2 regions of the Actinoplanes sp. NPDC051470 genome follow, and region 1 is predicted to be linked to the other one. Evidence: riboswitches for the same ligand, from Rfam matches in the RefSeq annotation. Region 1 holds a riboswitch; the other holds the start of a gene.
What was found. Region 1 has a riboswitch for glycine ahead of AB0M54_RS35155 (L-serine ammonia-lyase). Riboswitches for the same ligand answer to the same signal wherever they lie in the genome.

Region 1 (15,280 bases):
GGTGGGCCGGATGCGGCTCCTCGTCGACGAGCTGGCGCTGCTGGCCCACCTCGACTCGGACCGGCCGCTGGACCGCCGGCCGGTCGACGTGGTGGCGCTGGCCGGCGAGGTGGTCGAGGACGCCCGGGTGGTCAGCCCCGACCGCGCCATCACCCGGCTCGGCGTGGCCGAGGCGGTCGTCGACGGTGACGGGCCGCGGATTCAGCAGGTGCTGCGCAACCTGGTCGGCAACGCGGTGCAGCACACCGCGCCCGGCACGCCGGTCACGGTCACGATCGACCGGCCGGGGCGCGAGGTGGCGATCGCGGTACGCGACGAGGGCGACGGGATCGCGCCGGAGCACCTGGCGCATGTGTTCGAGCGCTTCTACCGGGCCGATCCCAGCCGCAGCCGCGGCGGGGGCGCCTCGTCGGGCCTGGGCCTGGCCATTGTGGAGGCGATCGTGATCGCGCATGGCGGCACCGTCGGGGTGATCTCGGCGCCGGGGGAGGGCACCACCGTGCGGATCTTGCTGCCTTGTCGTACAAATTGACCATTGTGGATTTTTGTCCGGTCTCCTGACCGTCGTCACCTTCGGCCCCGCCTCTCGCCAGGCCGGCGAGAGGCGGGGGTACGGGTCAGCTGCAGACCATCGGGGTCAGCTGCAGGTGGCCAGGGTCAGCGCGCCGGCGGCCGAGCTGACCGAGCCGCCGTTGGCGCTGTTGTAGAGGTACCACTTGCCGCTGCCGCCGGTGTTGTTGGCGCACAACAGGTAGCTGGTGCCGTTGTTCTTGTACCCGAGCTGGGTCTTGTCCGACAGGGCGATGGTCTGCGCGGGGCCGGTCCCGCCGATCTGCAGGGTTACGCTGCCGGTGCCGGTGATGCTGTCCGGATAGGTGTTGTTGTTGCTGGTGTAGAACTGCTCCACCGCGCTGACCCCGCCGCGGACGTCGGACTGCGCCGACTTGTCCGCCGCGCCCTGGCGGTAGTTGAGATAAACCGGCACCGCGATCGCGACGAGCACGCCGATGATCACCACGACGACCAGGAGCTCGATGAGGGTGAAGCCCTCGTCGCCGGGTTTGATGCTGCGCTTCATTAGCAATCCTCCGTGTGGGTCGGCAGCCCGGGGGTTTGGCTGCCGTGCTGCCCTCGATCGGCGGCCCGGCGGAGAACTTGAGGAAGGTCAGAGCGCGGCGTCGATCAGCGTCGCGGCGGCCGCGCGGGCGTGCCCGGCGGCGTCACTGGTGCCGGCGATGGCGGCGGTGGTCTGTGCGCCCTCGGCGAGGATGGCCAGCTGCGGCGCGAGCGCCGGTGGGCCGCCGGCCTCGGTGATCAGCTCGGCCAGGCGGGCCTGGAACTGCGCCTTGTGCTCGCGGACGATCCCGGCGATACCGGGCGCGGCGCCGCCCAGCTCGCCGAAGGTGTTGATGAAAACACAGCCGCGGAAGTCGTCCTCGTCGAACCAGCGGGACAGCATGTCGTAGACGGCGAGCAGCCGGTCACGAGGCGTCCCGCCGCTCGCCAGGGCCGCCTCGACGAGGTCGTCCCAGGCCTGGTGCCGGCGCCGCAGAACCTCTTCGACCAGGCCTTCCTTGGACGGGAAGAGCTGGTAGAGGCGCTTGAGGGAGACCCCGGCCTCGGTACGCAGCGCGTCCATCCCGACCGCCTGGACGCCCCGGCGGTAGAAGAGCCGGTCGGCCGCGGCCAGCACCTGCTCGCGAATCTCCTCGTCAGCCCCGACCGGCATGCGTGACCACCCTCACCTGGCGCTTCGCTTGGCACTGAGAACGTACGTTCTCTAGGCTACTCCTGTCGCCGGAGAACGATCGTTCTCCGCCAGATCGAAGGAGACGGCGATGCCGTACATCAAGGTCGGAACCGAGAACAGCACCAGCATCGACCTCTACTACGAGGACCACGGGCAGGGGCAGCCGGTCGTGCTCATCCACGGCTACCCGCTCGACGGCCACTCCTGGGAGAAGCAGAGCGCGGCGCTGCTGTCCGCCGGCTACCGCGTGATCACCTACGACCGCCGCGGCTTCGGCCGGTCCAGCCAGCCCACCGTCGGCTACGACTACGACACCTTCGCCGCCGACCTCAACACCGTGCTGGAGACCCTCGACCTGACGAACGTGGTGCTCGTCGGGTTCAGCATGGGCACCGGCGAGGTCGGCCGCTACCTGGGCCGCTACGGCTCCGGCCGGGTGGCCAAGGCCGCGTTCCTGGCCTCCTTGGAACCGTTCCTGCTCAAGACCGACGACAACCCGACCGGTGTGCCGCAGGAGGTCTTCGACGGCATCCAGGCCGCGGTCACCGCCGACCGGTACGCCTACTTCACCGAGTTCTACCAGGGCTTCTACAACACCGACGACACCCTGGGCAGCCGCCTGTCCGAGGAGGCCCTGCGCAACAGCTGGAACGTCGCCGCCGGCGCCTCCTGGTACGCGTCCAGCGCCGTCGTGCCCACCTGGCTGACCGACTTCCGCGGCGACCTCGCCGCCATCGACGTGCCGGCCCTGATCCTGCACGGCACCGCCGACAACATCCTGCCGATCGACGCCACCGCCCGCGAGTTCCACAAGCGGGTCCCGCAGGCCGACTACGTCGAGATCGAGGGCGCCCCGCACGGGCTGCTCTGGACCCACGCCGACGAGGTCAACGAGGCGCTGCTGGCCTTCCTGGCCAAGTAGTCAGCGGCGAGCATGCCGAGCCCCGCCCGCGATCAGCACGATGGACCCGGTCATCACGTCGTGCGCGGGCCGGCGTGGATCATTGCAGCATGCCGGTGGATCTGACCCGCACGCTCTTCGACAGCCGTGACGCCGGCTGGCGGTCGGTCGACCTGCGGCTTCTCTCGATCGCGGGGGAGGCCGACCGGGTCGAGCTGCCGGGCATCGGCGCGCAGCTGATCGACCTGCAGATCCAGGGCGCCCGGACGGTACGCAGCCGGCGCGGGCGAGGCTGGGCCGAGGGGCTGGTGCGGGCCGGGTCGCTGTCCACGACGGCGCCGCACGTCCCCAGCGACCTGCGGTGGACCTCGCCGACCGGCGACGAGCGGGTGACCCAGATCCGCCTGCTCATCCCGGCGCTGACGATGACCCGGGTCGCCGACGAGGTGGGTGCGACGCGCCCGGCCGACGCCCTGGCCTTCGACGACGACGTGCTCCGGTCGGTCCTGACCCGGCTGCATCGCGCGGCCCGCGCGGGGGTGAACGATCTGTACGCCGCGACGGCCGCCGAGTTCATCGCGGTGCACCTGCTGACCAACCACGGAACGGCGCCGGAACCGGCCGGGCCGCGCCGGGACGACGTACGCGTAGCCCGGGTTGTCGATCTTCTGCACGCACGCCTGGACACGCCGGTGTCGCTGGCCGAGCTCGCCGCCGCGGCCGGGCTCAGCCGGTTCCATCTGTTGCGCCTGTTCAAGCTGCACACCGGCGAGACGCCCGCGCAGTTCCATCTGCGGCTCCGGATCGAGCTGGCCCGGCGGCTGCTGCGCACCACCCGGGCCGGGGTCTCGGAGATCGGCCTGCGCTGCGGGTTCATCGATTCGTCCCACTTCGCGAGGACGTTCCGCCGGCACGTGGGCGCGTCGCCGTCGGACTACCGCGACCAGGCGCGGTCCTAGCCCTCGACGACGGAATCGGTGACGACGGAATAGGCGACGTCGCGCTGGGCGTCGTGCTCGGCCAGGCGGGCGACCAGCGAGGCGCGGATGTCCTCGTACGTGTCCGAGCCCAGCGGCAGGCGCAGCGGCGTGCGGCCGGAGTCGACCAGGTCGACCATCGCCGCGGCGATCTTGCCGGCGTCGTTGGGCAGCCGGAACTCGCCACTGGCCAGCGCGCGCCGGACGCCGCCGGCCGGCGTCCCGTCGTACTCCGGCATGATCTCCGCGGTGTCGAGCGCGGTGCCGAACCCGGTCGGCGTCGCGCCCGGCTCGACGATGGTCAGGCCGATGCCGAACGGGGCGATCTCGCGGGCCGCCGTCTCGCAGAACCCTTCGATGCCCCACTTCGAGGCGTGGTAGTAGCCGAAGTTCGGGTAGGTGGTCTGCCCGCCGGCCGTCGACACCTGCAGGATGCGGCCGTGGCCCTGCGCGCGCAGATGGGGCAGCGCGGCCCGGATGACGTGGATCGACCCGAGCAGGTTGGTGTCGATGACCCGGCGGATCTGCTCGTCGGAGGCCTCCTCGACCGCGGCGAAGACCCCGTACCCGGCGTTGTTGACCACCACGTCGATGGCGCCGAGCGCGGCGAACGCCTCGGCCACCACCCGATGGGCCTGCTCGGCGTCGGTGACGTCCAGCCGGGCCACCCAGAGCCGGTCGCCGTACTTCGCGCTGAGGTCGGCCAGCGCCTCGGGCCGGCGCAGGGTGGCCGCGACCCGGTCGCCCCGGTCGAGCAGCCGTTCGGTGAGCAGCCGGCCGAACCCGGAGGAGGTGCCGGTGATGAACCATGTCGTCATGGCCCGAAACTAGCGCCGGGCTGACCGCTCGTCCGGTCCAGGATTGCCATGTCGGGTGGCCGATGTTGCTGTCCGGCCATGTCCCGGCAACGCCGCAGCCCTGGTCGGGTCATGAAACACGGGCTAACCTCGACGGGATAACTGAAGATCCGCCGCGTACGTCGAGCGGGAGAGTCCCGAGGTCTTCGGGCGCCGTAGGAGCAACTTCTCCCCAGAATCTCTCAGGCACCGTACCGCTCGAACCAGGCGACTCTGGAAAGCCGGGACCCTCATGTCCCGCGCCGAAGGTGAAAGCCGCCACCCGGCGGTGAATCTCTCAGGCACCGATGACAGAGCGGGGAGGCTCAACCCAGCCCGGGGCGCGTGCTCCGGGAGAGAATGAGGCCTCCGCATGACCGTCAGCGCGTTCGACCTCTACTCGATCGGCATCGGCCCCTCCAGCTCCCACACGGTCGGCCCGATGCGCGCGGCCAAAATCTTCGCCTCCTCGCTGGGCGACGTGACCCGGGTGCGGGCCGAGCTGTTCGGCTCGCTCGCGGCGACCGGCCGCGGTCACGGCACGCCGGGGGCGGTCATGCTCGGCCTGGCCGGTGAGGATCCCGCGACCGTCGACGTCGACCGGGTCGAGGACCGCCTCCGGTCGATCCGCGAACATCGCAAGATCACGCTGCCGGGTGGCCGTACCGTCGTCTTCGAACCCGACCGCGACGTGGTCCTGCACCGCCGACGGTCGCTGCCGGCCCACCCCAACGGCATGACCTTCTCCGCGTACGACGAGCACGGCGCCGTGGTCGAGCAGCGCACCTTCTTCTCAGTGGGCGGCGGCTTCGTCACGGGCGCGCGGCCCGACGGCGGCATCGCGCTGGTCCCGGACACCACGGCCGTCGCGCAGCCGTTCACCACCGGCGCCGAACTCCTGCGCCGCTGCCGGGAGACCGGGCTGTCGATCTCCGACCTGATGCTGGTCAACGAGCAGGCCTGGCGTACGCCCGAGCAGATCCGCGCCGAGCTGCTGGACATCTGGCGGGTCATGGCCGAATGCGTCGACCGTGGCTGCCGGCGGAGCGGCGTCCTGCCCGGCGGCCTGAACGTCCCCCGCCGCGCGCCGGACCTGTTCGCCAAGCTCAGCGCCCGGCCGGACGACGCCGACCCGCTGCACGTGGTCGACTGGGTCAACCTGTTCGCGCTGGCGGTCAACGAGGAGAACGCCTCCGGCGGGCGGGTCGTCACCGCGCCCACCAACGGCGCCGCGGGCATCATCCCCGCGGTGCTGCACTATTACGTACGCTTCGTCCCCGGCGCCTCCGACGACGGGATCGTGCGCTTCCTGCTCACCGCGGCCGCCATCGGCATCCTGATCAAGGAGAAGGCGTCCATCTCCGGGGCCGAGGTCGGCTGCCAGGGCGAGGTCGGCTCGGCCTGCGCGATGGCCGCCGGCGCCCTGTGCGAGCTGCTCGGCGGCAGTCCCGAGCAGGTGGAGAACGCGGCCGAGGTGGGCATCGAGCACAACCTGGGCCTGACCTGCGACCCGATCGGCGGCCTGGTGCAGGTGCCGTGCATCGAGCGCAACGCGATCGCCTCGGTCAAGGCCATCAACGCCGCCCGGCTGGCCCTGCACGGCACCGGCGAGCACACGGTCAGCCTCGACAAGGTGATCAGGACCATGCGCCAGACCGGCCGCGACATGCACTCCAAGTACAAGGAGACCTCGCGCGGCGGCCTGGCCGTCAACATCGTGGAGTGCTGACCCGTCCGGGGTGTGTAGGTACGGCCGGGGCGGGTAGTCGGACGACGTGGCTGACCTGGACGAGGAAGCGATCGCGTACGCCCACCGCATGTTCGACCTGGCACGCGCCGGCGACACCGAGGAGCTGGCCGGCAACGTCGCCGCCGGCCTGCCGGCCAACCTCACCAACGACAAGGGCGACACCCTGCTGATCCTGGCGGCGTACCGCGATCACCCGGACACCGTGGCCGCGCTGCTGGAGCTGGGCGCCGACCCGGACCGGGTCAACGACCGGGGCCAGTCCGCGCTGTCCGCCGCGGTGTTCCGGCAGAACGCCGTGACGGTGAAGGCCCTGCTCGCGGCCGGCGCCGACCCGGCCGCGGGCACGCCGTCGGCGGTGGCCACGGCGGAGTTCTTCAAGCTCCCGGAGATGTCGGAGCTGCTGCGCCCGGGGTCTTAGCCACGCTGGAAGGGGGCGACGGCGGACAGCAACCACAGGTTGGTCGGGACCAGCGAGCGGACCGGGCCCCAGGGCCAGGAGACGGCCAGCCTCCCCATCCGGCGGTAGCACCGGACCGCGGCGGCACGGTCGCCGAACCAGAAGAACGTGGTCGCGAACATGCCCAGGGCCAGCTCGGCGTCGATGCCGCCCGGCTCGAACCGCGGGTGCCAGACCGAGTGCCCGGCCGCCGCCCGGATCTCCGGCAGCGCGGCCCGCATGTGCGCCTTGGTCGCCGCCCGGGTGGGCATCTCCAGCGCGTGCTCCAGGTGGGCCTCCGCGACCAGGGCCGGCGTCGGCGACCCGGGCGCCGCGCTCTCCCACACCCCGAACGCGAACTTGTGCACCTGATACCAGTCGCCGCCCCACTTCGGCATCAGTTGCTGCAGGTGTTCGGTGTGGGCGAGCGGCTGCTGCGGGTCGATCGTGGACAGCCGGTGGTAGCGGCGCCACGCCTCGTCCAGGCCCACGTCCAGGCCACGGCCCGAGGTCAGCAGCATCGTCCAGACCGCCGGATCGCCCGGGTGCCGCGCGGCGCCCTCGAGGAGCACCTGCTCGGCCTGTTGCAGCCGCCGGCCGAAACCCTGGCGCCGCCGAGCGCTGACCCGCTCGAGGTCGCCGCGGATCTTCCACCCGAGGAACGTCAGGTGGTGGCCCAGCATCGCGTAGGGCGCGCTGTCCTCCGGATGGTCCCGGACCAGCCCGCGCAGCCAGTCCTCCAGGCCGCGGCCCTGCCCGCCGACCCAGAGCAGCCGGGTGCGCTCGGCCGGCGTCGCCGCGTCCAGCACGGCGCGTCCGGCCGGCCAGTCACGCCGCTTCACCGCCGCCCGGAACTCGCGGGCGGCGGGCCATTTGGCGGCGGCCAGGGGTTGGAAGGCTCGTACGTTCGGCACGGCGCGCATGGTAACGGAGCCGGCCCGGGGTTCAGGCGAGCTGGTCGCGGCGGCGGGTGAGGTAGGCAGTCTCGGCGGTGTTGCCGGCCAGGTCGATGGCTTTGTCGTACGCGGACCGCGCGTCACCACCTCGGCCCAGCCGGCGCAGCAGCTCGGCGCGGGCCGCGTGGTAGGCGTGGTAACCGGACAGCCGGTCGCCGAGCCGGTCGATGGCCGCCAGCGCCACGTCGGGGCCGTCGAGCTCGGCGACCGCGATGGCCCGGTTGAGGGCGACGACCGGTGACGGGTCGAGGACGACGAGCTGGTCGTAGAGGGCGACGACCTGGGACCAGTCGGTGTCCCGCACGTCGCGGGCCGAGGTGTGCACGGCGTTGATCGCCGCGAGGATCTGGTACCGCCCCGGCGCCACGCCGCTGGCCAGGCGTTCGCGCACCAGCCGGTGGCCCTCGGCGATCAGCGCCGTGTCCCAGGCCCCGCGGTCCTGGTCGGCCAGGGTGACCAGTTCGCCGCCGGCCGAGACGCGGGCGGTGCGGCGGGCCTCGGTGAGCAGCATCAGCGCCAGCAGCCCGGCCACCTCGCCGTCGCCGGGCAGCAGGCCGCGGATCAGCCGGGTGAGCCGGATCGCCTCGGCGGTCAGGTCGTGGCGGACCGGATCGGTGCCGGGGCCGGTCGCCAGGTAACCCTCGTTGAAGATGAGGAACAGCACGGTGAGGACGCCGGACACCCGGGACGGCAGGTCCTCCGCGGCCGGCACCCGGTAGGGGATGCCGGCCGCCTTGATCTTGTCCTTGGCCCGGGTGATCCGCCGTCCCATGGCGGTCTCCTGCACCAGGAAGGCCCGGGCGATCTCGGCCACGGTCAGCCCGCCGAGCATGCGCAGGGTCAGAGCCACCCGGCTCTCCGGCGCGAGGGCCGGGTGGCAGCAGGTGAAGATCAGCCGGAGCCGCTCGTCCTCGATGGCGCCGGTCGGCTCGGGCGGGTCGTCGACGGACAGCATCGTGGCCTCCTTCTGCTTGTCGTCCCGCTTGTTCTCACGCCGGATCCGGTCGATGGCCTTGCGGTTGGCGGTGGTGTTCAGCCAGGCGGCCGGATTGGGGGGTACGCCGTCGGCCGGCCACCGTTCGACGGCGGTCGTGAACGCCTCGGCAGCCGCCTCCTCGGCGATGTCGAGGTCGCCGAACCGTCGGGTCAGGGTGGCGACCATCCGCCCCCACTGCTCGTGGTGGGCCTGTGTGATCGCCTCGCGGATCTGATCCTCGCTCACCTGGCCAGCATCTCCTGTCGTCCGTGGGTCCCTCGCGGGCGGCCTGTCATCCGTTCTACGAACATCCTGGCCGCAATCCGACACCAGTTCGTCGGCGCCTGGAAGTTCCGGGATCTTGGCCGGCCGAAAGGCGCACTCCAGCGCTTGACGACATAGACGGACGCCTCTACGTTACGAATATTGTCCGGGATGTTTCCGGAACTTTCAGTGAGGTGTGTGCCGATGAGGTCGTTCCTTGCCCTGGCCCTGATCGCGCCCTTGACGGCGGCCCCGGCCACCCATCCGCCGGCTGCTCATCCGCCGGCCGCGTCGCCGGAGAAGGGTGGCTACGTCGCCTTCCACGACGGCCCCGGCCGCTTCCCGGTGGTGGCCGGCCGGCGGGCCGCGCCGATCGTGGTCAGCACCGCCGACCACGCCGGCGTCATCCGGGTCGCCGACGACGTGCGGGCCGACCTCGGCAAGGTCACCGGCGTGCAGCCGGTGATCGGGCACGACCGGGTGCCGGCCGGCGCCGACCCGGTCATCATCGGCACGCTCGGCAAGAGCCCGCTGATCGACCGGATCGTCGCACGGGGACGACTCGACGTCCGCGGGCTCCGCGGCAGGTGGGAGACCACCATCGAGCAGGTGGTGACCGATCCGCTGCCCGGTGTCCGGCGCGCGTTCGTGATCGCCGGCAGCGACCAGCGCGGCACGATCTACGGCGCCTACGACCTGTCCCGCCGGATCGGGGTCTCACCCTGGTCCTTCTGGGACGACGTGCCGGCCGCCCGGCACGAGGCCGTCTACGTGCTTCCCGGCCGGCACACCCAGGGCACGCCGGCGGTCAAGTACCGCGGGTTCTTCATCAACGATGAGAACCCGGCCACCGGCACCTGGGCGCCCGGATACTTCGGTCCGGGCAAGGCGCCCGGTCATCCGGGCGGGCTCAACGCGGCCTACTTCGCCAAGGTGTTCGAGACCATGCTGCGGCTCAAGGCCAACTACCTGTGGCCGGCCGTGTGGGGCCGGGCGTTCGCCGAGGACGACCCGCTCAACCACGCCACCGCCACCCTGTACGGGGTGGTCATGGGCACCTCGCACGAGGCGCCGATGATGCGCGGCATCGAGGAGTGGAACCGGCACGCGGTCAACGGCACCGACCCGTACGGCGGGAACGGGCAGTGGAGCTTCGTCCGCAACTCGGCCGCGCTCAAGGCGTACTGGCGGGACGGCGCGCAACGGATGAAGGACCAGGACATCGAGGGCGTCATCACGCTCGGCATGCGCGGCAACGGCGACACCAGCCTGCCCGACGGCGACGGCATCGACCTGATGAGCTCCATCATCGACACCCAGCGGCAGATCCTGCGCGACACCGGCCTGATCGACCGGCCTCAAGTACAAACTCTGTACAAAGAAGTACAGCGCTACTGGGACGCGGGTTACCGGCCGCCGGACGACGTCACCGTGGTCTTCTGCGACGACAACTGGGGCAACCTGCGCAAGCTGCCGGACGCGTCGCTACCCGCGCGCAGTGGCGGGTACGGCATGTACTACCACTTCGACTACGTCGGGGTCGGGCGCAACTACAAATGGGCCGACACGGTCAACCTGACCAACACCTGGGAACAACTGCACCGTGCGTACGCCTCGGGCGTCGACCGGCTGTGGATGGTGAACGTCGGCGATCTGAAGAACGAGGAGGCGCCCACCCAGTTCTTCCTCGACTACGCCTGGGATCCGGACTCGATCCCGGTCACCGGCATCCAGCGCTGGCTCCGGGCGTACGCGGCGGAGAATTTTGGTCCTGGTCTCGCGCCGGCCGTGGCCGACCTGCTGCACGAGTACGCGACGCTCCAGTCGCGCCGCAAGCCTGAGCTGCTCAATCGGCGGATCACCGGCGAGACGCCCGAGGTGATCTACGACGACCAGGGCAACCCGTTCAGCCTGACCGCCTACCGCGAGATGGACCGCGTGACCGCGCAGTGGCAGACGCTCGCGGCCAAGGCCGACCGGGTCCGCCGGCTGGTCCCGGCCGCCCACCAGGACGCGTTCTACCAGCTGGCCTACTACCAGATCAAGGACACGGCGCTGGTGTACGCGCTCCGGCAGGCCCAGTTCACCAACATCGCGTACGCCGTGCAGGGCCGCGCCGCCACCAACGCCCGGGCCGACCGGGCCGAGGCGCTGTTCGCCCAGGACCAGGCGATGAGCCGCTACTACAACACCACGCTGGCCGGCGGGAAGTGGAAGGGCTGGCAGACCCAACCCAAGATCGGGTACGGCGACGTCGAACGGTACGGCCCCAACGCGCCGTGGCAGCAGCCCGAACTGAACAACGTGGCCCTGCCCGACGCGATCTACCCGCACCTGAAGCGGATCACCGTGCCCCCGGCCGCCGCGCTGGGCGTGGCCCTCGACGGCGGCGACCCGACGACCCTGCCGTCGTTCAGCCCGTGGCAGAGTCAGCCCGCGCAGTACCTCGAGGTCTACAACAAGGGCGCCACCCCGTTCAGCTACCGCATCACCGCCGCGAAGCCCTGGGTGCACGTCACCCCCGCCTCGGGCCGGGTCACCGACCAGGTCCGGGCCACCGTGACCGTCGACTGGCGACGGGCCCCGCATGGCACGACGACCGTGCCGCTCACCGTGACCGGCGCGGGAAGCTCGGTCGTCGTCCAGGCCCCGGTGCACCGTCCGTCGGTCGCTCCGTCGGGCTTCCTGGAGGCGAACGGTTACGTCGCCATGGAGGCCGACCACTACAGCCGCAAGGTCGGCGACTGGCAACTGCTGCCGGACATCGGGCGCACCGGCAACGGGCTCACCCCACGCGGGTCCTCCGGGCGGCTGGAGTACGCGATGACGCTGACCACCACCGGTCCGGTCCGCGTGGCGGCCTACCTGTCGCCCCGCAACAACGTGCTGCCGACCCCGGGCCTGCGCTACGCGGTCTCGATCGACGACGCCACACCCCAGGTCGTCGACATCATCGGGGCGACCGGCTCGGACGACACCACGATGAATCCACAGTGGGCCCGCAACACCTCGGACAACGTCAACGTGACCCGGACCGTGCACCAGGTCGATCGGCCGGGCCGGCACACGCTGACGTTCTGGATGGTCGACCCGAGCGTGATCGTGCAGCGTCTGGTCGTCGAGACCGCGCCGCTGCCGTACAGCTACCTCGGCCCGCCCTCGTCCCTGCGGGCCCGATCGTGAGGCGGCGAATTCTCCTCGGCCTCGGCGGCGCGGCCTTCCTCCCGGCGTTCCCGAAGCCGGCCCGCCGCCGCTGGGTGCACACCTGGGTCTCCATGCCGCAGCTGACCGAGCCGAACAACCTGCCGCCCCCACCGTTCACGGGCGCCGCCTCGGTTCTCGTCGACACCACGCTGCGGCAGACCGTGCACACCTCGATCGGTGGTTCACAGCTGCGGGTGCGGTTCTCGAACGCGTTCGGCGGCGCCGCGCTCCCGATCACCCGGGCCGCGGTGGCGCTGCCGGCCGGCGGGCGGGCCGGCGCCTCCGGCATCGTTCCGGGCAGCGGCCGGCCGCTCACCTTCGGCGGGCACACGTCCACGGTGGTTCCGGTCGGCGCCCAGGTGGTGTCCGACCCGGTGGCGATGCCGGTGACCGCCCGTACCAATCTGACCGTCACCGCCTACCTGGCCACCGGGCAGCAGACGCTGAACCTCACCTCACACCCCGGCTCGCGCACCACCAGCCATCTGATCAACGGTGACCACCTTCTCGACGCCGACCTGGCCGGCGCCACCCCGGTCGACCACTGGTACCTGCTCAGCGGCGTCGAGGTGCTCGCCGGCGGCGCCGCCCTGGTCATCGTCGGCGACTCGCTGACCGACGGCCGCGGCTCCACCACCAACGGCAACGACCGCTGGCCCGACCAACTGCTCGACCGGCTGCCCGAGCGCGTGGCCGTGCTCAACCAGGCGGCCGGCGGCAACCGCGTCCTCAACGACGGCCTCGGCCCGAACGTGCTGGCCCGGCTCGACCGCGACGTGCTCGCCCTCGGCGCGGTCCGCTGGACGCTGATCTTCGAGGGCGTCAACGACATCGGCACGGCGGCCGCCACCGACACCGCGCAGCAGCAGGTCACCGCCGACCTGATCGCGGCCTACGGGCAGGTCGTCACCCGCGCGCAGGCCCGCGACATCGACGTGTTCGGCGCGACGATCACCCCGTTCGGCGGCAACACGAACTACGACGACCCGGGCGGGCTGCGCGAGCGTTCCCGGCAGACGGTCAACGCGTGGATCCGCCGAGGCGGCGCCTTCGACGAGGTGGTCGACTTCGACCGGGCCGTCCGCGACCCGGCCGCCCCACGACGTATCGCCCCGGCCTACGACGTCGGCGACGGCCTGCACCTGAACCCGGCCGGTTACGGGGCGCTGGCGTCAGCGGCGTTCAAACGCCTGCGTGATCGTCTGGGGTAGCGCTGCCCGCAGGCCGGGCCGGCTGTGGCGTGCTGGTGTCAGCGGCGTTCGAACGCCTGCGCGGCCGGCTGTGGCGTGCTGGTGTCAGTGGCGTTCGAACGCCTGCGCGACCGCGTGGCGTAGCGCCGCCTGGTTCTCGTCGTGCCGGGCCGCAGTGGGCAGCGGGCCCATCGCCGTCCAGGTCAGGGCCATCGTGGACAGCAGGGCCAGGACGTTCTCGGGGCTGATGGCCGGGTCGAGCGTGCCGGCGGCCTGGGCCTCGGCGATGGCGTCGAGCTTCGCGCGCAGGCCGTCCGCGTCCAGGGGAAACTCGACGCATTCGAGCCGGGCCCAGATCAGCAGGCGGATGACGTCGGGGCGCGCTCGGGCGGCTTCGTAGAGCGCAACCGCGTACCCCGGGAGGTCCTCGGCGGTGAACGGCGTCTCGTCGACGATGGCGTTCGCGTGGGCCCGGACCACCGCGCCGAACAGGGCGAACTTGTCGCCGTAGTAGGCGTACATCTGGGCCTTGCTGACCCCGGCCTCGGCGGCGATGCGGTCGACCCGGGCGCCGGCGATGCCGTGCTTGGAGAAGTCGGCGGTCGCCGCGGCGAAGATGCGACGGCGCTTCTCAGGGGGGTTCCGGGTTCTCACGGCCCTATGTTACCGACTAGTTGGTAGCAAGGCGTGCGGCCGTCGCGGCCCGGCGCCCCTAGTTACCGACTAGTTGGTAGCAAGGCGCGCGGCCAGCGGGGCCCGGCGCTCCTAGTTACCGACTAGTTGGTAGCAAGACGTGCGGCTGGCACGGCCGGCGCTCTTAGTTACCGACTAGTTGGTTGCTAAGGGCGGCCCGAGGCTCGTACGTTAGTTACCAACTAGTCGGTAACTAAGGAGTTGCGGTGCTCAAGTACAGCGTCGACAAGCCCGGCGGCCCCATCAGCGTGATCGAGGCCGAGGCCCGGCCGCTCGGCCCACGCGAGGTCGACGTCCGGGTCACCCACTGCGGCGTCTGCAACACCGACGTCAGCCTCATCGACAACGCGTACGGCATCTCCCGCTACCCGATGGTCGTCGGCCACGAGGCGGTGGGCGTGGTCATCGGCGTCGGCGACGAGGTCGACCCGTCGTCGATCGCGGTCGGGCAGCGGGTCGGGGTTGGGGCGGTCGCCGGGTCGTGCCAGGCCTGCGAGTGGTGTCTGAGCGGACGGCAGAACCTGTGCCCGCGCAAGGATGTCACCGCCACCCGCGGCGGTGACGGGGGTTTCGCGAGCCAGGTCCGGGCGAGCGACTGGCGGCATGTGCAGCCGATTCCCGATGGGCTCGACCCGGCCACAGCGGCGCCTCTGCTCTGCGCCGGCGCCACCGTGTTTCCGCCGCTGCTCCGGCATGGGGTGAGGCCGATCGACCGGGTGGCGGTGGTCGGTGTCGGTGGTCTCGGCCACCTCGCGCTGCAGTTCCTCCGGGCGTGGGGCTGCCACGTCACCGCGATCTCGTCCAGCGAGAGCAAGGCCGGTGACGCGCGGCGGTTCGGGGCGCACGACGTGGTGGTGGGGGAGGAGCCGCCGGCCGGCGCCTTCGACTTTGTCCTGTCCACCGTGCCCGCCGACCTGCCCTGGGACGCCTACCTGGCGGCGCTGCGGCCCGGCGGCACGCTCTGCCTGGTCGGCGTGCCGCACGGACGGCTGTCGTTCGCCCCGCTGGGGATGTTCACCGGGGAGCGCAAGGTGGCCGGCGGCAACGTCGGGACGCCGTCCGAGCAGCGGGCGATGCTCGGGTTCGCGGCCAGGCACGGCATCGCGGCCCAGGTCGAGACCTTTCCGGTCGCGCGGATCGACGAGGCGCTCGATCGGGTACGCCAGGGCACGGCCCGCTACCGCGCCGTGCTCGAGATGTGACGCCTACGGCGGGCCGACGAGGGTCAGCACGGTTTCGAGCGGGTCGAAGCCGTCCGGCATGCCGGGGGTCCGCCACGAGCCGGCAGGTTCCTTGGGCGGCAGCCACTCGGGGCGGAACATGCCGATGGCCAGGTCGAGGTTCTCC
Region 2 (15,280 bases), on a different contig from region 1:
ACGAACATCAGCGCCGGGCGATCGGCGGGCGGCGGCTGCTCGGGCCGGACGCCGCCGACGCCGCGGCCGCCGCGTTCGGGAAGGCCGGCGCGACCGTCACCGTGCGGCCGGCGCCGTGGCGTCTGGATACCGACAATGGGGCGCTCGCCACCGAATGGCTTCGGGGCTGGACCGGCGCGGCCCTCGAACAGCGTCCTGACCTGCGGTTGGACGACTACCGGGAGCAGCGGCGAAGCGCCGGATTCGTCGCGAGTGTCGGCCATGCGGACGTGCTCGCGACGTTTTGATTGAACCGATCCGCGGCAGCTCGGCGTACAGGAGGGTGTACGAGCTACCGAGGGGACAGCAATCGTGACGCGAACGGTCTGGGCATGGGTACGTGTGCTCGGTGGCGCAGCCATCATCGGCCTCCTGATCTGGAAGCTGGGCACCGGCGCCTTCCTCGACGGCCTGCGGGTGATCGACGGCGGCACGTTGCTGGTGGCCTTCGGCATCGGCGTCACGACCACGGTGTTCAGCGCCTGGCGCTGGTGCCTGGTGGCCCGGGGGATCGGGATGCGCCTGCCGATGCGGGCCGCGATCGCCGACTACTACAAGGCGTTGTTCCTGAACGCGGCGCTGCCCGGCGGGGTGCTCGGCGACGTGGACCGCGCGGTGCGGCACGGCAAGGACACCGGTGATGTCGGCCGCGGCGTCCGCGCGGTGGTGCTGGAGCGTACGGCGGGCCAGATCGTCCTCTTCGTCGTCGGCCTGACCGTGCTGGTCACCGTGCCCTCGCCGGTCCTGGACGTGCTGGCGCGGCACGGAGCCGCGGCGGCGGCGACCACCCTGGCCATCCTCGCGGCCGGCGCGATCGTCGTGCTCGGCACGCGCCGCCTGCGCAGCGGCACCTCGCGGATCGCCAAGGGCGCGCGCACCGGGCTGGCCGAGATCCGCACCGGCCTGCTGTCCCGGCGCAACTGGCCGGGCGTGCTGCTGGCGTCGAGCGTCGTGCTGGCCGGCCACCTGGCGACGTTCGTGGTCGCCGCCCGGGCCGCCGGTTCCACCGCCTCGGTGCTGCGGCTGGCCCCGCTGATGCTGCTCGCGCTGCTGGCGATGACGCTGCCGCTGAACGTGGGCGGCTGGGGACCGCGTGAGGGCGTGACCGCGTGGGCGTTCGCCGCCGCCGGGATGAGCGCCACCCAGGGCCTGACCATCGCGGTGGTGTACGGCGTGTTCGCCTTCGTGGCGGCGCTGCCCGGCGCGGTGGTGCTGATCGCACGCTTCGCGGCCCGGTCGCGTACGACGGCGCCCGTGGCCGTGGCCGAGCCGGTGCTCGAGCCGGTGGCCGTTCCGCAGGTCGGGCCGGAGGTCGCGCCCGCCTTCATCCCGGCTCAGCGTCCCGCCCCGCGCGTCCTGGCAACGACTGGTGCCTGAGCTACCCGGCGTACCGGTCCGAGAGCGCGTACCTGAGCAGGACCACGTCGCCGATCTGCTGAACGGAAGCCAGGTCGGCGCGGCGGTCGCGGCCCCACGGGAAGACGCCGTCGTGCACGAAGCGCGGCGCCCGGGAGTCACCGACGAAGATCGGCGCGACCACGAGCTGGAGCTCGTCGGCCAGGCCGGCGCTGAGGAACTGGGTGTGCATCGTGCCGCCGCCCTCGACCATCAGCCGGCCGACGCCCCGCTCGTGCAGGTCGGCGGTGACCCGGTGGACGTCGACCGGCTCGCCGCCGTCGACCACCTCGGCCGCGTCGCCGAGCCGCTTGCGCGCCAGCTCGACCGTTCCGGAGGCACAGTAGACGAGCTTCGTCACGTCGCCCGTGGTGAAGAACCGCGCCGCCGGGTCGAGGTCGCAGCTGCTGGTCACGGTCACCTTGATCGGGGTCGGGGGTTGACCCCGGGCCGCCCGGCGGGCCCGGCGCTCGGCCGAGCGGACCAGCAGCCGGGGATCGTCGGTGCGGACGGTGGCCGCCCCGACCAGGATCGCGTCGCAGCCGGCCCGCACCTCGTCGACCCGGTCGAAATCGGCCTCGTTGGACAGCAGCAGCCGTTCCACCGCGGTGTCGTCGACATATCCGTCGATGGACATGCCGCAGCTCAGCAGCACGTACGGTCGCTCACCCACCGATGTTCCCTTCCTGGCGAGCGACGATCGTCACCCTGGCCGATCACGATGCGTCCAAGATAATCGGAGCTTCGATTGCTGGCACATTCACATCCTGTTACGGCATGGTGACGGAGATCTTTGGGCATCGTGCCGGGGGCGCGAGGCCGCAGTACGAGGAGGGCCGATGAGACAGACACCCGAGGCGGTCGTACGGACGCAGGTGACGGTTCCCTTGCGGTTCGGCGACGGCTACACCAGCAGTGCCCGCGTGTTCACCTTCGACGGGTTGGTGGACGGCAAGGAGCACCTGGCCCTGGGCCTGGGTGACTGGCGTCGGGCGGTGGCCCGGTCCTCGGTCGGCGGCCGCCCTCCCCTGGTCCGGCCACACAGCGAGTGCCTCACCGGCGACGTCTTCGGCAGCCAGCGCTGCGACTGCGGTCCCCAACTGCGGGAGGCGGTGGAACGGATCACCGAGGCCGGCGGTCTCCTGCTCTACCTGCGGCAGGAGGGCCGGGGCATCGGGCTCTACGCCAAGCTCGACGCGTACGCGCTGCAGGACGCCGGCCTGGACACCTACGAGGCGAACGTGGCCCTGGGGCACGGCGAGGACGAGCGGGACTACACCGTGGCGGCGCAGATGCTGCTGGCCCTGGGCGCGGAACGCATCCGGCTGCTGAGCAACAACCCCGACAAGACCGAGCAGTTGAAGGCGGCCGGGGTGAAGGTCGAGGAACAGATCCCCACCGGTGTGCACGTATCCGCGGCAAACGTCCGTTATCTGGCCACAAAGGCGTCACACACCGCCCATACGATCGATCTTCCGCTGGCGGAGTGAGCCGGAAGGTCCGGCATACGGCAGGATGGGGCGGTGACCGTGCCCGCCGATGACGGGCTGCTCGCCGACGCGATCGAGCAGCTGCCGTTCATCCTGGCCGTCTGCGAGGGCCCCGACCTGCTGATGGTGTCCGTCAGCGGGGCCACCCGGGCGGTGCTCGACGGTCGCGACATCATCGGCCGGCCGGTCCGCGAGGTACTCAGCGACCTCGTCGGCCAGCAGATCCCCGACGCCTACCACGAGGTGTACAAGACCGGCGAGCCCAGCAATGGCCAGGAGTGGCGGGTCCACCTGGACGCGCCCGGCGGCGGCACGATCGAGATGTGGGCCAACTTCACCATCGTGCCGTGGCGGAACCCCGACGGATCGCTGCGCGGCGTGATCGGCGCCGGCTTCGACGTGACCGAGAGCGTACGCAGCCGCCTGGCCGCCGAGGCCGAGGCGGCCGACCTGCAGGAACGCTACGAGCAGACCCGCGACGTGGTGGCCGCCCTGCAACGCGAGCTGCTGCCGGCCGGCCTGCCGGTGGTGCCCGGGGCCCAGATCGCGGCCAGCTACCTGCCCGCGGTGGCCGACAGCGCGGCCGGCGGCGACTGGTTCGACGCGGTGACCCGCCCGGACGGCACGGTGGCCCTGGTCGTGGGCGACGTGGTCGGCCACGGTGTGACCGCCGCCGGCGTGATGGGCCAGCTCCGCGCGGTGCTGCGCGACCGGCTGGACACCGGCGACCACCCGGTCGACGCGTTCGCGGCGGCCGACCGCCTGGCCCGCCGGCTCCCGGCCGCCCACGCCACCACGGTCTGCCTCGCGCTGCTCGACCCGGCCGACGGCTCGCTGACCTACTGCACGGCCGGGCATCCGCCGCCCCTGGTCGTGACGGCCGCGGGTGAGAGCCGCTACCTGCCCGGCACCGGCGGCACCCCACTGGGCACCGGAGCGCTCTTCCCCGTACGCACCGCGACCCTCGCCGAAGGCGACGTGCTCGTCCTCTACACCGACGGCATCCTGGAGCGCCCCGGCCGCACCATCCCGGACAGCACCGCCGAGCTGGCCCACGTGGCGGCCGACAGCGCGGCCGGGCGGGCCCTGCGCGCCCCCGAGCTGAGCCCGGCCGAGCGGGTCTGCTCGCAGACGGTCGAGCTGCTGGTGCGCACCACCGGACACAGCGACGACATCACCGTGCTGGCCGTGCAACGGGTCGCCCCGCCCGGCCCGCTCGACCTGACCCTGCCCGCCGAGCCCGGGTCGCTGCGCCCGTCCCGCACGGCGATCGGCGAGTGGCTGACCGGGCTCGGCGCCACCGACCACGACACCTTCCTGCTGCAACACGCGCTGGGCGAGCTGGTGACCAACGCGATCGAGCACGCCTTCGACGGCGTCACCGACCCGCCGCGGGCGCCGGTGGTGCGGCTGCACGCCGAACTCGACGCGGCCGGCTGCCTGGAGGCGACGATCACCGACCAGGGCCGGTGGCGCGAACCGGCCCGGCAGTCGACGCGCGGCCGCGGCCTGGCGCTGACGTCGCAGCTGGTCGAGTCGATGCGGGTGGAGCCGACCGCGACCGGGACCGTGGCGACCGTCCGCCACACGCTGACCCGCCCCGCGCTGCTCGCCAACGCGTCCGCGCCGCTGCCCGCCGCGGCCCCGGCCGACTTCCACCTCGGTGAGCTGAACGGCGTCGAGGGCGGCGTACGCGTCCAGGGCCCGATCGACACCACCACGGCCGACCGCCTGGAACAGGGCCTGCTCCGGCGCAGCCGGGGCGGCACTTTGCCGCTCACCGTCGACCTCACCCTTGTCACCCACCTGGCCAGCGCCGGCGTCTCGGCGCTGCACCGGGTGGCCGAGCGGCACGGCCGGCAGGGCGGCAAGCTCACCCTGGTCGCGGCGCCCGACTCCCCCGCCCGGCACGTGCTCGCGCTCGTCGCCATCCCCGACGTCTCGATCGGATCCCCATGACCGGCGCCGTGCTCGACAGTGGACATCTCGAGGTCGGCGACGGCCACGCGCTCTACTGGGAGGAATGGGGCGCGCCGGACGGCGTACCCGTCGTCTGTCTGCACGGCGGTCCCGGCGCCGCCTTCAACGACACCCACAAGCTGCTCTTCGACCCGGCGCGCCATCGGGTGCTCTTCTTCGACCAGCGCGGGTGCGGCCGCAGCACGCCCACCGGCAGCGTCGAGCACAACACCTCGGCCGACCTGGTCGCCGACATCGACGCGCTGATGACCCACCGCGGCTGGGACACCGCCCACGTGGCCGGCGGCTCGTGGGGCTCGACGCTCAGCCTGCTCTTCGCGATCGCCCATCCGGCGCGGGTGCGCAGCCTGCTGCTCTGGAGCATCTACCTGCTGCGCCGGCAGGACGACGAATGGCTCACGCTGGGCGGTCCGCGCACGCACTTCCCGGCCGAGTGGGAGACGTTCATCGCCCCGGTCCCGGCCGATCGGCGGTCCAGCGGGAAACAGATCATCGATTGGTACGCCGGGAAGTTCCGCTCGCCCGACCCGGCCGAGGCTCTGCGGTACGCCCGGGCGTGGGTCACCTGGGAGCTGACCCTGTGTTCGATGAACTACGACGCCGCCGCGGTGGCCCGCTACGTCGACGAGGACGACAACACGGTCGCCTGCGCGATCATCGAGACGCACTTCGTCGGCAACAGCGGCTTCGTGCCGGAGAACTTCATCCTCGACTCGCTCGACGCCGTCCGGCACCTGCCGTGCCGGGTCGTCCAGGGCCGGTTCGACATGTGCACGCCGCCGGTCGAGGCGTACGACCTGGCCCGGGCGTACGGCGAGAACCTGACCCTGGAGATGGTCAACGCCGGACATCTGCGCACGGAGCCCGAGCTGATGGCCGCCCTCCGGACGGCCGCGATCTCGCTCGATTGATGGAGATTCCCGGGTTGTCCACAGGGTCCGGCCGTTCCCCCGGCGAGGTAACTACTATCGCTCAGTGACCTCGCCCAAGGACGTCCTCCATCAGGTCTTCGGCTACCCCGACTTCCGCGGGCAGCAACAAGAGATCATCGAGCACGTGACCGACGGCGGCGACGCCCTGGTGCTGATGCCGACCGGCGGCGGCAAGTCGCTGTGCTACCAGATTCCCGCCCTGGTCCGGCCCGGCACCGGCGTGGTGATCTCCCCGCTGATCGCGCTCATGCAAGACCAGGTCGACGCGCTGCGCACGCTCGGGGTGCGGGCCGGGTTCCTCAACTCGACCCAGGACTACTCGTCGCGCCAGCTCGTCGAGCAGGAGTTCATCGCCGGCGAGCTCGACCTGCTCTACGTCGCGCCCGAGGGCCTGGGCACGCCGTCGACCCAGCGGCTGCTCGAACGCGGCACGGTGGCGCTGTTCGCGATCGACGAGGCCCACTGCGTGTCCCAGTGGGGCCACGACTTCCGGCCCGACTACCTCCAGCTGTCGATGTTGCACGAACGCTGGCCCGACGTGCCGCGGATCGCGCTGACCGCCACCGCCACCACGGCCACCAAGGAAGAGATCGCCAGCCGACTCGACCTGACCCTGGCGCGACACTTCACGGCCAGCTTCGACCGGCCCAACATCCAGTACCGCATCGTGCCCAAGGCCGAGCCGCGCCGGCAGCTGATCTCCTTCCTGCGCAACGAACACCCGGGCGACGCCGGCATCGTCTACTGCCTGTCCCGGGCCTCGGTCGAGAAGGTCGCGGCCTACCTGGTCGACGAGGGCATCCCGGCGCTGCCCTACCACGCCGGGCTCGACCCGGTCATCCGCGCCACCAACCAGTCCCGCTTCCTCCGCGAGGAGGGGCTGGTCATGGTGGCCACGATCGCGTTCGGCATGGGTATCGACAAGCCCGACGTCCGGTTCGTGGCCCACCTCGACCTGCCCAAGTCGGTCGAGGGCTACTACCAGGAGACCGGGCGGGCCGGCCGCGACGGGCAGCCGTCCACGGCCTGGCTGGCCTACGGGCTGGCCGACGTCGTCCAGCAGCGCAAGATGATCGAGTCGTCCGAGGGCGACCTGTCCCACCGGCGCAACGCGGCCGCCCACCTCGACGCGATGCTGGCGCTGTGCGAGACGGTCACCTGCCGCCGGGCCCGGCTGCTCGACTACTTCGGGCAGCACGAGGTCACCGAGGGCGGCTGCGGCAACTGCGACACCTGCCTCAACCCGCCCGAGGCCTGGGACGGCACGGTCGCCGCGCAGAAGTTCCTGTCCACGGTCTGGCGGCTGCAACGCGAGCGCGGCCAGAAGTTCGGCGCCGGTCAGTCCATCGACATCCTGCTGGGCAAGGAGACCGAGAAGGTTCTGCAACACCGCCACCACGAGCTGTCCGTCTTCGGCATCGGCGCCGACCTGCGCGAGCCCGAGTGGCGCGGCGTCGTCCGCCAGCTCCTGGCCGCCGGCCTGGTGACGGTCGAGGGCGACTACGGCACGCTGGTGCTGACCGAAGACAGCACCTCGGTGCTCCGCGGCGATCGCAAGGTCATGATGCGCCGCGAGCCCGAGAAGCCGGCCAAAGCCCCGCGCGCGTCCCGCACCTCACCGTCGGCGGCGGCCACCCCGATGTCGCCCGAGGACGAGCCGATCTTCGAGCGCCTGCGGGCCTGGCGCGGCCGCGTGGCCAAGGAGCAGAAGCTCCCCGCGTACGTCATCTTCCACGACGCGACCCTGCGCGCGATCGCCGCGTTGCGCCCGACGTCCCTCGACGAACTGGGCACGGTCAGCGGCGTCGGCCGCGCCAAACTCGAGAAGTTCGGCCCCGACGTCCTCGAGACCCTGGCCGAGGGGTCAGCCCCCTGATCGGCAGGCAGCGGGAGTAGGCGCCGGGCCCGCCGCAACGAGGGCGGCGCGGACGGCCGGGCCGCCACCTCGACGGCTGTCCGGCTAGAGCGGCCGGGCGGGGCGGATCTTGCGTAGTTCGCGCAGCGCCTGGCGGCGGGTGTCGCCGGTCAGCGTGTCGATGTAGATCGTGCCGTCGAGGTGGTCGGTCTCGTGTTGCAGGGCCCGGGCCAGGAAGCCCTCGCCGTGGATGACCAGGGGCTCGCCGTGGTGGTCCTGGCCGGTGGCGGTCACCCGCAGGGCGCGGCGGGTCGGGAAGTACAGGCCGGGCACGGACAGGCAGCCCTCCTCGTCGTCCTGCTCGCCCTCGAAGTCGCTCAGCACCGGGTTGATCAGGTGGCCGATGACGTCGTCCACGTTGTACGAGAAGACGCGCAGGCTCACCCCGATCTGCGGTGCGGCCACGCCGGCCCGGCCGGGCTCGCGGACCGTGTCCTCCAGGTCGCGCACGAGCCGGCGAAGCTCGGCGTCGAAGTCGGTGACCGGGTCGGCCTCGGTACGCAGAACCGGGTCGCCGAACACGCGGATGGGCCTGATTGTCATGACCGTAAGCCTATCCAGCCGTTACCGCCGACGATGACAGGGCGGCGCGCAGCGGGCCGGCCTTGGCGGCGGCCTCGGCCACCTCGGCCGCCGGGTCGCTGTCCCAGGTGATGCCGCCGCCGGCCCAGACGTGCAAGTGGTCGCCGTCGGCCGCGGCGGTGCGGATGGTCAGGCCCAGGTCGAGGTGGTCGTGGCCGATCCAGCCGAGGGCGCCCATCGAGGCGCCGCGGCCGACCGGTTCGAGGCGGGCGATCTCGTCCAGGGCGGCCAGCTTGGGCGCGCCGGTGACCGAGCCGCCGGGGCACACCGCGCGCAGCAGCGACGCCAGGTCCACGTCGCCGTCCAAGGGGGCGGAGACGACCGACTCGGCCTGCCAGAGCCCACTCCATTCGCGTACGGCGAACAGCTGGTCGACCCGCACCGGGCCGGCGCCGGGCAGCCGGGACAGGTCGTTGCGCTCCAGGTCGACGATCATGATGTGCTCGGCCCGCTCCTTGGCCGACGTCAGCAGCTCGTGGCGGCCGGCCGGCGTGGCCGGGCGGGTGCCCTTGATCGGGCGGGTGATCACCCGGCCGTCGCGCACCTCGACCAGCGTCTCGGGCGAGGCGCAGCCGATCGCCCAGCCGTCACCGGCCAGCACGCCGCCGTAGCGGGCGCCGGCCAGCCGGGCCAGCCGGGACAGCGCCGGGATCGGATCGCCGGTGTAGGCCGCGGAGGCGTGCCCGACGACGTTGACCTGATAGATGTCGCCGCGGGCGATGGCCTCCCGGGCCAGCGCCACGGCCCGCGCATGGTCATCCGCGGTCCAGCTGTCGGCCCAGGGTTCCAGCGAGAAAGGCCGCGACGACAGCGCGGCGGGAGAAGGGGTCGCTCCCGGACGCAACGCGGAGGCCGATGCGCCGGCCGGTTCCGGACCGGATGAACCGTGCGCGAGGACGACGGCGTACACGTCAGGGAGGGCCGGCGACGGGGTCGGTGGTCCGACGGCGCCGCCGGCCATCACGGAACCGGCGGCGGCGGATACATAGAGTGCGGCGCCGCACGGAGTGCCATCGCCGGTCGGGTGGACTTGGGTGGCCGTTCGGCCGAGGTTTCGCACGCGCAGTCCGGCGGAGGAGAGGAACTCGGCGACAAGCTCTGCGGGGTCACCGCCGTCCGTCAGAGACCACTGGAAGGTAGATGACAGACGGTGACCGCCCTGGCCGGAGCTCAGTGATGCCGGAATGAGACATGAAGGAGGTGTCGGGAAGTGGTCGACAGCGCCCCTACCGTGGACCATCGGAAGCGAGGATTCTGGCAACGGGACGCCGTCACCCGCCCCATCCGCAGTCGTTCGGAGTGAGGTAACGTTCGTCACCGCAGTTGTGAATCATCACACAGCCCCTATCGGAGATACCCCTGATGTGCCAGCACAAGAGCCCTTGCCCACCCGCCGGAGCCACGGACCGCGAGGCCGCCCGGATCGTCGCGACCTGTCGCGAGCAGGGTTGGAGCCTGCTTTGCAACGGCGTCATCGTCTTTGAGGACACGGGCGAGATCCTGCCCGACGGAACGGTCATCGAGCCGCACCGCGGACCGGGTAAGCACGCCCTCGCGGCGTAACAAGAACCGCAAGGTTACCGCTACGCAAAGTAGCGACAGCAGGGCCGCGACCCGCACCCGAGCCGCGGCCCCCTCGCCGGGGACGATCAGTCCTCGAAGGCTTCCGGCGACGGGCACGAGCAGACCAGATTCCGGTCGCCGTAGGCCCCGTCGATCCGCCGGACCGGCGCCCAGTACTTCGACATCCGATCCACGCCGGCCGGGTACGCCGCCGCCGAGCGCGGGTACGGGTGCTCCCACTCGTCGGCCGACACCGAGGCCGCCGTGTGCGGCGCGTTCGCCAGCGGATTGTCGCCCGTCGGCCACTCACCGGCCGCGACCTGGGCGATCTCGGCCCGGATGGCGATCATCGCGTCGCAGAAGCGGTCGAGCTCGGCCAGGTCCTCGCTCTCGGTCGGCTCCACCATCAGCGTGCCGGCCACCGGGAACGACATGGTCGGCGCGTGGAAGCCGTAGTCGATCAGCCGCTTCGCCACGTCGTCCACCGAGACGCCGGTGGCCTTGGTGATCGGGCGCAGGTCGAGGATGCACTCGTGGGCCACCAGGCCGTTCTCCCCGGCGTACAGGATCGGGAAGTGATCGGCGAGCCGGGCGGCCACGTAGTTGGCGGCGAGCACCGCGACCGACGTCGCCGCGGCCAGGCCGTCGGGGCCCATCATCCGCAGGTAGGCCCACGAGATCGGCAGGATGCCGGCCGACCCGTGCGCCGCCGCCGACACCGCGTGGTGATCGCCGGACTCGAGCGGGTCGCCGGGCAGGAAGTCGGCGAGGTGGGCGCGCACCGCGACCGGGCCGACGCCGGGACCGCCGCCGCCGTGCGGGATGCAGAACGTCTTGTGCAGGTTGAGGTGCGAAACGTCGGCGCCGAACTTGCCCGGCCGCGCGAACCCGACCAGCGCGTTGAGGTTGGCGCCGTCCACATACACCTGGCCGCCGGCCTCGTGCACCTTGGCGCAGAGGTCGGCGATCGACGTCTCGTACACGCCGTGGGTCGACGGGTAGGTGACCATGATCGCGGCCAGCCGGTCGGCGTGCTTGACGATCTTGGCGTCGAGGTCGGCCAGGTCCACGTTGCCGTTGTCGTCGCAGGCCACCACGACCACGCGCATGCCAGCCATCACCGCGGAGGCGGCGTTGGTGCCGTGCGCGCTGGACGGGATCAGGCAGACGTCCCGGTCGAGGTCGCCCCGCGAGCGGTGGTAGCCGCGGATCGCGAGCAGGCCGGCCAGCTCGCCCTGCGAACCGGCGTTGGGTTGCACGGACACCGCGTCGTAGCCGGTCAGCTCGGCCAGCCAGCCCTCGAGCTGGGCGACCAGGGCCTCGTAGCCGGCGGTGCGCGACGCCGGGGCGTACGGGTGGATGTTCGCGAACTCGGCCCAGCTCACCGGCTCCATCTCGGTGGTGGCGTTGAGCTTCATCGTGCAGGAGCCGAGCGGGATCATGCCCCGGTCGAGCGCGTAGTCGCGGTCGGAGAGGCGGCGCAGGTAGCGCAGCATGCCGGTCTCCGAGTGGTGGGTGGTGAAGACCGGGTGGGTCAGGAACTCGCTGGTACGCGCCAGAGCGACCGCCCCGCACTCGGCCGGCGACGCGACCGTGGCCCCGAAGGCGCCCAGGACGGCTTCGACGTGCGCGTCGGTCGTCGTCTCGTCGCAGGCGATCGACACCGTGTCGGCGTCCACCAGGCGCAGGTCGATGTCCTGGTCACCGGCCGCGGCGACGATGGCGGCGGCTTGTCCGGGCACGCGCACGGTCACGGTGTCGAAGAACGCGTCGTGCGTCGGCGAGATGCCCGCCGCCGCGAGCCCGCCGGCCAGATCCAAGGCCTTCTGATGGATGCGCTTCGCGATCGCGCGCAGCCCGTCGGCGCCGTGGTAGACCGCGTACATGCTGGCCATCACCGCCAGCAGGACCTGCGCCGTGCAGATGTTGCTGGTCGCCTTCTCGCGGCGGATGTGCTGCTCGCGGGTCTGCAGGGCGAGCCGGTAGGCCTGGGCGCCGTCCGCGTCCTTGGACACGCCGACCAACCGGCCGGGCAGCGACCGCTCCAGGCCGGCCCGGACCGCCAGGTAGCCGGCGTGCGGGCCGCCGAAGCCGAGCGGCACCCCGAAGCGCTGGGTGGTGCCGGCCGCGATGTCGGCGCCGATCTCGCCCGGCGGCCGCAGCAGGGTCAGCGCGAGCAGGTCGGCCGCGACCGTGACCAGGGCGCCGGCGGCGTGGGCCCGCTCGACGAGCGCGGCGTGGTCACGGACCGCGCCGGAGGCGCCCGGGTATTGCAGGTGCAGCCCGAAGAACTCGTCGGGCAGGTCGTCGCCGCCCAGCGAGGCGTCGATCAGGCGCAGTTCGATACCGAGAGGCTCGGCCCGGGTACGCAGGATCGCGAGCGTCTGCGGGAAGGTGTCGGCGTCCACCGCGTACACCGAAGATCTGCTCTTGGACCCGCGCTTGGCCAGGGTCATCGCCTCGGCGACCGCGGTGCTCTCGTCCAGCATCGAGGCGTTGGCCGTGGTCAGCCCGGTGAGATCGGTGACCATGGTCTGGAAGTTGAGCAACGCCTCCAGGCGGCCCTGGCTGATCTCGGGCTGGTACGGGGTGTACGCGGTGTACCACGACGGGTTCTCGAGCACGTTGCGGCGGATCACGGCCGGCGTCACGGTGCCGTAGTAGCCGAGCCCGATCATCGGCGTGGTGACCTGGTTGTGGCCGGCGATCTCGCGCAGCTCGGCGATCGCCTCCTCCTCGGAGGCCGCCGCGGGCAGATCGAGCGTGCCGTGCCAGCGGATGACCTCGGGGATCGCGGCGCCCATCAGGTCGTCCAGCGTCGAGTAGCCGATCGCCTTGAGCATCTGGGACTGCTCGTCGGCGTCAGGACCGATGTGCCGGTTGGCAAAAGTCGTCATGGGCGCACTCCAGGCCGGGGGTCGTCGTGTCAGACCCTCCCCCTCTGTCGTACCCACGAAGGGTCCTTCAGAGTCGCCTGCCCGCGCGGTCCGTGTGCCTGAGAGGTTCCGGGGAGGATTTGCCCCTTCGGCGCCACCTTTGCTCCGGTGATCTCTCCCGCAGCGGCTGGCGACCAAACTACCAGTGCACCGGCTGATGATCTCGCTCCTAGAGTGTGGTGTGTGACCTACCACGCGGCGGACGACCGCTACCAGACGATGACCTACCGCCGGGCCGGCCGCAGCGGCCTGCGCCTGCCCGCGATCTCGCTCGGCCTCTGGCACAACTTCGGCGACACCCGGCCGCTCGAGACCCAGCGAGCCATCGTGCGGCGCGCGTTCGACCTCGGCGTGACCCACTTCGACCTGGCCAACAACTACGGGCCGCCGCCCGGCAGCGCCGAGTCGAACTTCGGCCGGCTGCTCGCGAGCGACCTCGCGCCGTACCGGGACGAGCTGGTCATCAGCACCAAGGCCGGCTACCACATGTGGGAGGGCCCGTACGGCGAGTGGGGCTCGCGGAAGTACCTGGTCTCGTCGCTGGACCAGTCGCTCCGGCGGATGGGCCTGGACTACGTCGACGTCTTCTACCACCACCGGCCCGACCCGGACACCCCGATGGAGGAGACGATGGCCGCGCTCGACGCGGTGGTCCGGGCCGGCAAGGCGCTGTACGTCGGGATCAGCAACTACACCGCCGAGCAGACCACCCGCGCCGCCGCGATCCTGGCCGAGCTCGGCACGCCGCTGCTGATCCACCAGCCGTCGTACTCGATGCTGAACCGCTGGATCGAGCGCGACCACCTGCTCGACGCGCTCGAGTCGGCCGGCGCCGGCTGCATCGCGTTCAGCCCGCTCCAGCAGGGCCTGCTCACCGACCGCTACTTCCAGGGCATCCCGGACGACTCCCGGGTGCGCACCAGCGTCTTCCTCGACGAGGACGCGCTGGACGCCAAAACGATGGGCCGGCTGCACTCGCTGAACGACATCGCCCAGGGCCGCGGCCAGTCGCTGGCCCAGCTGGCGCTGGCCTGGGCGCTGCGCGACCCGCGGATGACCAGCCTGATCATCGGCGCGTCGAGCGTGGCCCAGCTGGAGGCCAACATCGGCGCGCTGGGCAACCTGTCGTTCAGCCCGGCCGAGCTCGACGCGATCGACGGCACGGTCCTGGACCTGTGACGTCCTTCGTCCCCGAGCACACGATCCTGTCGGTCGTGGTCGGGTCCCGGGCCTACGGGCTCGACGGCCCCGGCTCCGACCACGACCGGCGGGGTGTGTTCGCCGCGCCCACCCGGCTGTTCTGGCGGCTGGACAAGCCGCCGACCCACCTCGACGGCCCCCGCGACGAGGAGTTCTCCTGGGAGATCGAGCGGTTCTGCACGCTCGCCGCGCAGGCCAACCCGACGGTGCTGGAGGTGCTCTTCTCGCCGCTGATCGAGACGATCACCTCCGACGGGCGGGCGCTGCGGGACGCGCGGCGGGCGTTCCTGTCGCGGCGGGTGGCCGAAACCTACGGCAACTGCGCGCGCGACCAGCTGGCCCGGGTCGAGGCCCGCCGCGAGCGCACCGGGGTGGTCAACCACAAGCAGGCGATGCACATGATCCGGCTGCTGCTGGCCGGGGCCCATGTGTTGCGTACCGGCGACATCCTGGTCGACGTGTCACCACTGCGGGACCGGCTGCTCGCGATCAAGCACGGCGAGGCGCCCTGGGCCGACTGGGCCACGGAACTGCTCGCCGACCTGGCCGCGGCCGCGACGGAAACCCGGCTGCCCGATCGGCCGGATCGCGAGACGATCGATCAGGTGCTCATCGGCGTACGCGAAAGGGGCCTGCAATGACCACCGAAGTGCCGGAGTGGGCCGGCCAGATCGCCACCGACCTGCCCTATCCCCTGGTCTTCGCGACCGTGAGCGGCGCACACCTGTACGGCTTCGCGTCCGTCGACTCCGACCTCGACCTGCGCGCCAGCCACGTGCTGCCCGCCGCCGAGGTGGTCGGCCTGCGCACCGGCCCCCAGACGCTCCAGGCCGACGGCCTCCGCGACGGCGTCGAGCTCGACGTGGTCAGCCACGACCTGCTCAAGTTCGCCCGCCTTCTGAACAGCCGCAACGGGTACGTGCTGGAGCAACTGCTGTCCCCGCTGGTGGTGGTGACCACGCCCGTGCACGCCGAGCTGACCGCCCTGGCGCCGCGCCTGGTCACCCGCAACCACGCCTACCACTACCTGGGCTTCGCGGCGACGCAGGAGAAGCTGTTCGCCAAGACCGGCGAGCTCAAGCCCGCGCTCTACCTGCTGCGCGTGCTGCTGACCGGCCGCCACCTGATGCGCACCGGCGAGGTGGTCGCCGACCTGCGGGAACTGGACGCCCCGGCCTACGTGCCCGACCTGATCGCGGCCAAGCGCGCGGCCGAGCACGGCCCGTTCCCGCCGGACGTGCGAGCGGC

Region 2: another riboswitch for glycine. It lies ahead of gcvP (aminomethyl-transferring glycine dehydrogenase); the one in region 1 lies ahead of AB0M54_RS35155 (L-serine ammonia-lyase).

Annotation. Positions count from the first base shown of each region.
Region 1 is NZ_JBFBAA010000026.1:94,947-110,226, reverse strand. Features, by position in the region: gene AB0M54_RS35185 (ATP-binding protein) at 1-532, shown strand, start outside; gene AB0M54_RS35180 (prepilin-type N-terminal cleavage/methylation domain-containing protein) at 638-1,078, opposite strand; gene AB0M54_RS35175 (TetR/AcrR family transcriptional regulator) at 1,166-1,729, opposite strand; gene AB0M54_RS35170 (alpha/beta hydrolase) at 1,839-2,672, shown strand; gene AB0M54_RS35165 (helix-turn-helix domain-containing protein) at 2,762-3,610, shown strand; gene AB0M54_RS35160 (SDR family oxidoreductase) at 3,607-4,446, opposite strand; glycine riboswitch at 4,603-4,692, shown strand; gene AB0M54_RS35155 (L-serine ammonia-lyase) at 4,838-6,193, shown strand; gene AB0M54_RS35150 (ankyrin repeat domain-containing protein) at 6,240-6,632, shown strand; gene AB0M54_RS35145 (hypothetical protein) at 6,629-7,564, opposite strand; gene AB0M54_RS35140 (RNA polymerase sigma factor) at 7,596-8,768, opposite strand; gene AB0M54_RS35135 (glycosyl hydrolase 115 family protein) at 9,051-12,029, shown strand; gene AB0M54_RS35130 (SGNH/GDSL hydrolase family protein) at 12,026-13,261, shown strand; gene AB0M54_RS35125 (TetR family transcriptional regulator) at 13,346-13,894, opposite strand; gene AB0M54_RS35120 (NAD(P)-dependent alcohol dehydrogenase) at 14,140-15,135, shown strand; gene AB0M54_RS35115 (phospholipase D-like domain-containing protein) at 15,139-15,280, opposite strand, start outside.
Region 2 is NZ_JBFBAA010000011.1:112,577-127,856, reverse strand. Features, by position in the region: gene AB0M54_RS20790 (class I SAM-dependent methyltransferase) at 1-287, shown strand, start outside; gene AB0M54_RS20785 (lysylphosphatidylglycerol synthase transmembrane domain-containing protein) at 349-1,416, shown strand; gene AB0M54_RS20780 (dihydrofolate reductase family protein) at 1,418-2,107, opposite strand; gene ribA (GTP cyclohydrolase II) at 2,274-2,924, shown strand; gene AB0M54_RS20770 (SpoIIE family protein phosphatase) at 2,958-4,883, shown strand; gene pip (prolyl aminopeptidase) at 4,880-5,815, shown strand; gene recQ (DNA helicase RecQ) at 5,880-7,712, shown strand; gene def (peptide deformylase) at 7,797-8,294, opposite strand; gene AB0M54_RS20750 (chorismate-binding protein) at 8,305-9,507, opposite strand; gene AB0M54_RS20745 (DUF5999 family protein) at 9,696-9,896, shown strand; gene gcvP (aminomethyl-transferring glycine dehydrogenase) at 9,983-12,793, opposite strand; glycine riboswitch at 12,870-12,963, opposite strand; gene mgrA (L-glyceraldehyde 3-phosphate reductase) at 13,016-14,011, shown strand; gene AB0M54_RS20730 (nucleotidyltransferase domain-containing protein) at 14,008-14,673, shown strand; gene AB0M54_RS20725 (nucleotidyltransferase domain-containing protein) at 14,670-15,280, shown strand, end outside.